Regions from separate parts of the Streptomyces sp. NPDC027663 genome, predicted to be linked through region 2. Evidence: riboswitches for the same ligand, from Rfam matches in the RefSeq annotation. Region 2 holds a riboswitch; the other holds the start of a gene.
What was found. Region 2 has a riboswitch for guanidine ahead of ACZ4SF_RS00610 (DMT family transporter). Riboswitches for the same ligand answer to the same signal wherever they lie in the genome.
Positions count from the first base shown of each region.

Region 1: linked by a shared signal. The riboswitch ahead of ACZ4SF_RS14270 (MBL fold metallo-hydrolase) and the one ahead of ACZ4SF_RS00610 (DMT family transporter) in region 2 are both predicted to bind guanidine.

Region 1 covers NZ_JBVHSK010000004.1:237,491-241,850, reverse strand. Annotated here, with positions in the region: gene ACZ4SF_RS14275 (SDR family oxidoreductase) at 1-367, opposite strand, end outside; gene ACZ4SF_RS14270 (MBL fold metallo-hydrolase) at 728-1,606, opposite strand; guanidine-III (ykkC-III) riboswitch at 1,620-1,690, opposite strand; gene ACZ4SF_RS14265 (hypothetical protein) at 1,764-2,468, opposite strand; gene ACZ4SF_RS14260 (S1 family peptidase) at 2,667-3,512, opposite strand; gene ACZ4SF_RS14255 (methyltransferase domain-containing protein) at 3,934-4,360, shown strand, end outside.
Region 2 covers NZ_JBVHSK010000001.1:147,964-152,323, forward strand. Annotated here, with positions in the region: gene ACZ4SF_RS00605 (transglycosylase domain-containing protein) at 1-2,495, shown strand, start outside; gene ACZ4SF_RS00610 (DMT family transporter) at 2,515-2,835, opposite strand; guanidine-III (ykkC-III) riboswitch at 2,870-2,933, opposite strand; gene ACZ4SF_RS00615 (GroES family chaperonin) at 2,989-3,291, opposite strand; gene ACZ4SF_RS00620 (DUF3618 domain-containing protein) at 3,365-3,694, opposite strand; gene bcp (thioredoxin-dependent thiol peroxidase) at 3,797-4,264, shown strand.

The DNA.
Region 1 (4,360 bases), on a different contig from region 2:
CGCCGCTGTTGCGCACGGCATTCTCCTGAGCGACCTTGGCCTGGTAGTAGCCGTAGTCGGGCACCTGATCGACGCCCACGATCGAGAGCGCGACGTGGTGCCCCACCCCCGCCTCCTTCTCTGCCTCGATCACGTGCTGGGCCGAACGAGTGAAGAAGTCCAGCGCCGCCTCGGTCTCGAAGGACGGGGAGTTCGACACGTCCACCACCACGTCCGCGCCCTTGAGAGCCTCAGCCAGGCCCTGTCCGGTGAGGGTGTCCACGCCCGTGGAGGGGGAGGCCGCCACAGCCTCGTGACCCCGGTCGCGCACCAGCGCGACCACCTGCGAACCGATGAGTCCCGTACCGCCGATGACCACGATCTTCATCCCTGTCTCCGTTTGCTGATTCGCTGCTGACGGATACCGGCGGATGCCCCGCCGGACCCGGTGCGTCATGCCGCACACCAACAAGACAGGGCAGCGGGCGGGTCTGTGACAGCCGAGTCCACACCCGCCCGGAGCTGCGACATCAACGCCGGCTGCGATCCACGCTCCCCTTGAGCGGGAGACCCTGCAACGCGACGCGGCCGGCGAGCGGGGCCCGCGGCCACTTCGCCGGCGGTGCCGCCGAGCCGCTGAACTCCGCCTCGCGGCAGACCTCGGCGTGATCGCCGGGACCCGCCTGCCGGCCGAATGGGCCGGGCGGGGTCGCCGATGTCCACGGCGGGGGTGTGCGTCAGTGACGGCTCATGTGTTCGGCCACAGGATGAAGAGGGGATGCACGCGCCGGCCGGGCCGGCCGCCGTGTTCCCTGAGGGCCGCCCGGATCTCGTGCAGATGGCCGGTGGTCATCTCCAGGGGAGGCTCGTCGGGCTGGTAGGTGGTGCGGACCGGGTAGTCCACCCCCGGCTCCCTGGTCATCTCGATGTGACAGCCGAGCACGTGGGTGACCGGCCGGCGCTCGGAGAAGTCGATCAGGCGGTCGATCGTCCGGGCGAAGGCCTCCCAGTCCTGGATGTAGAGCCGACCGGGATAGACCGTGTCGCCGGTGAGCAGGAAGCCGGCCCAGGGGTCGTGGAACGTGACCGCAGCCTCGTGGTGACCCGGGGTGGCCAGGCACTCCAGCACGCGGCCGCCCAGGTCGACGTGCGCCACGGCTTCGGGGTCCGCGTCGAAGCCGAAGTACTTCCAGGCGGTGGCGAGATCGGCATCGACCACCGTGGTGTCGGCGCGATCGGCGAACTGGCCGTCCGCCGCGATGTGGTCGCCGTGCGCGTGGGTGTGGAGCACCAGCAGGTGGTACGTCTCCCGGGGATGGCGGGCGAGCCAGCCGGCGACGAGCTCGTCGACCACTTGGCGCAAGGGAAAGAACTCGGCGGATGCGGTGGCGCCGGTGTCGATCAGCACCGCCCGGGCGTTCCCGAACATCAGGAACAGGAACGGCGCCTCGTAGTCGATCGCCTTGTTCTGTCGCAGGATGAACGTGTGCTCGTCGTACCGATGGACCTGGATGTCCGGATCGGTGTTGTGCTTGGCCGACGGTGAGCCGTGAATCCACCGGACGTCCAGCGCCCGGGGCGGGGGAGTCGGTCCGGTGAAGTCGATCAGGTGCGTGCCCGCGTCCATGACGTCTCCTAGGTGTGCGTCGTCTTGGCGGGCCGGGTACGGCGCACGTCTCGTCCGGGGCAGACACCTGTGAGCTGCCACGGCGAAGCTACCATGACCCCTGAGCAGGCCTGTGGGCCCTGTGAACAGGGCCCAGCGAGGCTCGGAAACCGGGTGCTCAGTCGTCGTCGGACTCCGCCGAGGCGCTTTCCGACACCTGGATGCTCTCCAGGACCTGGGCGAAGTCGGCCTGCATGGCATCCACCTGGTCCTCCGTGCCGAAGACGACGAACTCCAGCACGTGGTCCCCGACGACGATGTAGGTGGCGTGGCCGTAGGTGCCGTCATCGGCGCTCAGGTCCGCGTCGAGCCGGGGGCTGCCGTCGTCCGTGGTGCCCTCCTGGACGTTCGCGCTGCTGATCGACTCGTCGGGGGACTCCGAGGCCTGGTTGTAGTCGTCCACGTTCTCCGCGAGGAGGTCCTGCAGATCGAGGTCGTCCTCGTCGAGGACCATGAAGCCGATGCTTCCGTACTCGGTCTCCACCGCGTATCCGCGGCCGTCGTGTCCGTCCGCCGCCTCGGACTCCGCCTGCCCGGGCAGTTCGACCGAGATGCCGCTCTCCTTGTCGGTGGTCAGCGTCCACTGCGCCGTGGAGTCGGCGCTGTCGGCCTCGGCGCTGTCGGCCGTGGCGGTGTCGGCCTCGGCGGTGTCCGCGTCGGCGCTGTCCGCAGCGGTGCCGTCGGCCTGGGCCACGGTGGCGGCGGCGACGGGCGGGGCCGGCGGCGCGGCGAAGGCGGTGGCGGGAAGCAGTACGCCTCCGGTGATCACCGTGGTGGAGGCGGCGAGAAGGGCGAGGCGCTGGTAGGCGGGACGAAGAGCCATGGGTATGCACATCCTGGTGAGTGGGGGGTGGGCGGGTGCCTTGCATCCATTGGGGCCCAACCCCCCGCCTCCGGTCATGCCAGGAAAATTCGTGGCTTGACCGGTCCCGCTCCCTGCGGCACACTGCGCCGGTCTCCGCGGATGCCCTGTCCGCCCGGGACCCCGGGACCCCGGGAAACAGGGCATCCTCTCACCGGATCAGCGGCCGAGCAGTCGCTTCACCTTCTTGCCCTTGGCGGACTCGCCCAGGGTGTCCCACAGCTTGGCCGAGCCGGTGTACGTGTACACGCCCGGAGCTCCCTGTGCCGCGCAGCCGTCGCCGTACGACACGATGCCGATCTGGTAGACGCCGCGGCGGCCCGGCAGCTTGCGGAACATCGGCCCGCCGCTGTCCCCCTGGCAGGAGTCCTTGCCCTCGACACCCGCGCAGACGTTGACCTTCTTGTCGTAGCCCGGGTACGACGCCTTGCACTCGATGTGCGACACGATCGGCACGTCGACCGCGCGCAGCCGGTCCGGATAGTCCGGGATCTCCGTGTCGGTGTTGCCCCATCCGATGACCGTGGCCTTGGCACCCGGGCGGATGAGCGCGTCCGTGCCGGCGGTCGGCAGGTTCACCGGCGCGGTACCGGTGACCGGCTTGTCCAGCAGCAGGAACGCGACGTCGTACGCCTCCTGTCCCCGCGCGTAGCGGGGGTGGACGACGACGTCGATGACGTTGCGCAGCTGTCCCTGGTTCTTCTTGGACAGCACCGTGCGGCCGACGACCGTCTCGAGTTCCTTCGGCTGCACGTCGACGACACAGTGTGCCGCCGTCATGACGACGTTCGCGTCCAGCAGGCTGCCGCCGCAGAACTGCCGGTCGTGCGGGTTGCCCCGGCCCTTGGCCAGCAGCGCCGCCATGAACGGATACGACCCGACGGGCTTCTCCGAGCCGCCGATGATGGGACTGTCCGGGCGGGCGGGGTGCGCCGGCGTCGCCGCGTCGGCCGCCCCGGTGGACGTACCGACGAGCCCGAGCACCGCGCCGGCAGCTATCGCCATGGAGGCGATCCGCCGGGGCGTGGTTCTGTGGGCGGTGGAATGACGCATGGGGGGTGTCTCCAATCTCCGATGGACCACCACGACGGACACGCCCGAGGCGCTCAACCGGGCCGAGCGACTCGGGACTTGCCCAGCGTTGGGTGGCATGCCGCCCTGTCAGATGGGATCTTGCCGGGAGGGGTTCCCGAAAGTGCTCGACGGCGTACGGAGGGTGTCCGGTTCGGCAGTGCTCGACGTACGGAGGGTGTCCGGTTCGGTAGTGCTCGACGGCGTACGGAGGGTGTCCGGCTCGGCCAGTCCCCCCAACCGCCTGCCTCGGCACTCGCCGCCGGGCCCGCGGACGACTCCGAACTCCGGGGGAGCGCAGGGGGTTTCACGCCGATTCACCGCCGGGGCCGCGCCGCTGCGCATACTGACCGCCATGGCCACCTACGACTCACTCGGCGCCACCTACGCCCGGACACGCCGGCCCGACCCACGCATCGCCGCACAGATCCACGCCGCACTCGGGAACGCCACCGACGTGATCAACATCGGTGCCGGCACCGGCTCCTACGAACCGCCGCGGACGGCTCTCGCGGTCGAACCCAGCCAGGTCATGATCGCTCAGCGCCCGCCGGGATCCGCGCCCGCCGTGCAGGCCGTCGCGGAGCACCTCCCCCTGCGGGACGACGCAGCCGACGCCGTGATGGCCCTGCTCACCGTCCACCACTGGACCGACCTGGCAGCCGGAATCGCCGAACTGCGCCGGGTCGCCCGCCGCCGCATCGTCATCCTGACGTGGGACCAGCACATCTTCCGTGAGCGGTTCTGGCTCGTCCGGGACTATCTCCCGGAGGCAGCAGCAT
Region 2 (4,360 bases):
GTACCGGAGCCACCCCCCGTACCGGCTCTGCCGACGACGAGACCACCGTCCTCGCCGCCACGGACGGCGGAACCTCCGGAGGCAACGGCAACGGCAACGGCAACGGCAACGGCAACGGCGACGGCAAGGCCAAGGTCAAGACAAAGGCCAAGGCCGCGAAGGGCAAGCGGCCCAAGCGCACCGGCTGGCGGCGGCTCCTGCCGACCTGGCGCATGGTGCTCGGCACCTTTGTCCTCGGCGTCGTCCTGCTCGGCGGGCTCTTCTTCCTCGGCTACTCCATGGTGAAGATCCCGCCGGCCAACGCGTTCGCGACCAAGCAGAGCAACGTCTACCTCTACGCCGACGGCTCCCAGCTGGCCCGCGACGGCAAGGTCAACCGCGAGAACGTCTCCCTCGCCCAGGTCTCCAAGGATGCCCAGCACGCCGTACTGGCCGCCGAGGACCGCGACTTCTACACCGAGTCCGCCGTCGACCTCAAGGCCATGGTCCGCGCCGGCTGGAACACCGCCACCGGCAAGGGCAAGCAGTCCGGCTCGACCATCACCCAGCAGTACGTGAAGAACTACTACCTGGCCCAGGAGCAGACGCTCACCCGCAAGGCCAAGGAATTCTTCATCGCGATCAAGCTCGACCAGAACAAGTCCAAGGACGAGATCTTCGAGGGCTACCTCAACACCAGCTACTTCGGCCGCAACGCCTACGGCATCCAGGCCGCCGCCCAGGCCTACTACGGCCGCGACGCCGCCGACCTGGACCCGGCCCGCGCCGCCTACCTCGCCGCACTCGTCAACGCGCCGAGCGAGTACGACGTCGTGGCGCACCCGGAGAACAAGAAGGCGGCCGTCGCCCGCTGGAACTACGTGCTGAACGGCATGGTCGGCAAGGGCTGGCTCAGCGAGTCCGAGCGGGCCGGCATGAAGTTCCCCATGCCGAGGGAGCAGACGATCTCCACCGGCCTGTCCGGCCAGCGCGGCTACCTCGTCGAGGCGGTCAAGCAGTACCTGATCACCAACAACATCATCGACGCCGACCACCTCGCGCTCGGCGGCTACCGCATCACCACCACCATCCAGAAGAACCGGCAGGACGCCTTCGTCAAGGCCGTGGACGACCAGCTGATCTCCAAGCTGGACAAGAAGAACCGCAAGGCCGACACCTACGTCCGGGCCGGCGGCGCCTCCGTCGACCCCAAGACCGGCAAGGTCGTCGCGATGTACGGCGGCATCGACTACGTGAAGCAGTACACCAACGGCGCCACCCGCGGTGACTTCCAGGTCGGCTCGACCTTCAAGCCGTTCGTCTTCACCTCCGCCGTGCAGAACGGGTCCACCACCCAGGACGGCCGCACCATCACCCCGAACACCGTCTACGACGGCACCAACCGGCGCCCCGTCCAGGGCTGGAGCGGCGGCACCTACGCCCCCGAGAACGAGGACCAGCACTCGTACGGCAACATCACCGTCCGCAGGGCCACCGACTCCTCGGTGAACTCGGTGTACGCGCAGATGGCCGTCGACGTCGGCCCCGCCAAGGTCAAGCAGACCGCGATCGACCTCGGCGTCCCCTCCGACACCCCGGACCTCCAGCCCTACCCGTCCGTCGCCCTCGGCACCGCCACCGCCAGCGTCCTGGACATGGCCGAGGCCTACGCCACGCTCGCCAACCACGGCAAGCACGGCACGTACACCCTGGTCGAGAAGATCACCAAGGAGGGCACCGAGGAGGTCAAGCTGCCCGAGCAGCGCGTCAAGCAGGCCGTCAGCCGGGAGGCCGCCGACACCACCACCTCCGTCCTGCAGAGCGTGGTCCAGAGCGGCACCGCCACCGCGGCACAGGGCGCGGGCCGCCCGGCCGCCGGCAAGACCGGCACCGCCGAGAACGACACGGCCGCCTGGTTCGCCGGCTACACCCCCAACCTGGCCACCGTGGTCTCCGTCATGGGCCAGGACCCCGTGACGGCCAAGCACATGCCGCTGTACGGCGCCCTCGGCGAAGGGCGCATGAACGGCGGCGGCCCGCCCACCCGGATCTGGGCGCAGTACACGCACGACGCGCTGAAGGGCAAGCCGGCCGCCGACTTCGACCTCGAACTCGAACAGGGCGCCGACCAGATCCAGGAGCCGCCCGCCACCGGCACGACCCCGCCCGGCACCGACGCCGGCCAGGACACCGGCGGCACCGCCACCGACGGCGGCCAGAACGACGGCGGCGCGACCGCCACCCCCACCGACGGCGGCACCACCGGCACCCCCACCGACGGCGGTCCCACCACCGACGGAGGCACCACCACCGACGGCGGCCCCACCACCGGCGGGGACCAGACCACCGGCGGCACGAACGACGGCGGTCCCACCACCGACGGCGGCACCACCACCGACGGCGGCCCCACCACCGGCGGGGACCAGACCACCGGCGGCGGCACACCGGGCGGCGGAACCGACGCCGGCGGCACCACCGGCACGATCGACGGCACCGGAGGCGGCCCCGGGACATGACACCCCGGCCCCGGTCGGCTCAGTGACCGCTGGTCGCCTTCAGCCCCACCACGGCGACCAGCAGCAGACACACGAAGAAGATCCGGGCGGCGGTGACCGGCTCACCCAGCACCACCATGCCGAGCACCGCCGCACCGGCCGCGCCGATCCCCACCCACACGCCGTACGCCGTACCGATGGGCAGGGACTTCGCGGCGTACGACAGCAGCACCATGCTCGCGACGATGCCGGCGCCGGTGAACAGACTGGGAACCAGCCGGGTGAACCCCTCGCTGTACTTCATCCCGATCGACCAGCCCACCTCGAGCAGACCGGCGACGACAAGCAGAACCCAGGCCATGACAGGCACCTCCGAGACGTGGCGACTCTTCTCCGGTGCGTCGTCTTTGCCTTCGACCCGGTACGGCGCGTCTCGTCGGGCTCGCTCCCGAACATAACAAAAACACGACAAGAGGGCCGGTGACGATCGTCACCGGCCCTCTTGTCGGTTGCTTCAGAGATAGAGGCCCGTGGAGTCCTCCGACCCCTCGAACCGGTCCGCGGCGACGGCGTGCAGATCACGCTCACGCATCAGCACGTACGCCACGCCCCGCACCTCGACCTCCGCCCGGTCCTCCGGATCGAACAGGACACGGTCGCCCGGCTCCACCGTCCGGACGTTCTGGCCGACCGCGACGACCTCGGCCCAGGCCAGCCGCCGCCCCACCGCCGCCGTGGCGGGAATCAGGATGCCGCCCCCCGACCGACGCTCGCCTTCACCGGCCTCCTGCCGCACGAGAACCCGGTCGTGCAGCATCCGGATGGGCAGCTTGTCGTGATGGGGGGTGCTGTTTCTGTTGGCGCTCACGCCTTGAACCTACCTGCCCCGGTCAGTCCTTGCGCCGCCGGGCCCCGAAGGCCAGCAGCCCCACCACACCCACGACGACCAGCGCGACCGGCACGACCCGTTCCAGCCGAGGCGCGCCCTCGTCGTCCACCAACCGCGCCCGGACATCGCTCACCACCCGGTTGACCTGCACATAGGCCCGCCCGACCGTGTGATCGACATGGGCGACGACCTTGGCCTTCGCATCCCCGACGATCGTCTTCGGATGCACCCGCATCCCGATCTCGTCGAGCGTCTCGGCCAGCACGTCACGGCGACGCTTGATGTCCGCCTCGATCTGCGCCGGGGTTCTGGTGTCCGACGTGTCCGCCACCGTACGGCCTCCGAAGTCTGCCGAATCTGCTGCTGCTGTTCCGGACAGTCTGTCAGCTCATGCCCGCGCCGCACCGCAAGGCCCCCCGGTTACGCTAGTCCGATGAGCGAGCGACTCCAGCCCGGGGACGTTGCCCCCGCCTTCACCCTCCCCGACGCCGACGGCAACGAGGTGTCCCTTTCGGACCACGAGGGCCGCAAGGTCATCGTCTACTTCTACCCGGCCGCCCTGACCCCGGGCTGCACCAAGCAGGCCTGCGACTTCACCGACAACCTGGAGGTCCTGGCCTCCGCCGGCTACGACGTCATCGGCATCTCGCCCGACAAGCCGGAGAAGCTCGCGAAGTTCCGCGAGAAGGAGTCCCTCAAGGTCACCCTCCTGGCCGACCCCGACAAGCGGGTCCTGGAGGCGTACGGCGCCTTCGGCGAGAAGAAGCTCTACGGCAAGACGGTCGTCGGCGTCATTCGCTCCACGGTCGTCGTGGACGGGGAGGGCAAGGTCGAACGGGCCCTCTACAACGTCAAGGCCACCGGCCACGTGGCGAAGATCCTCAAGGACCTCGGCATCTGAGCCCTCTGCCGCATGAACGGCCCGCACCGGGAGAACCCGGGTGCGGGCCGTTTTCCATGATCCCGGGAGTGAGATTCCGGGCGTGACTGTCCGATA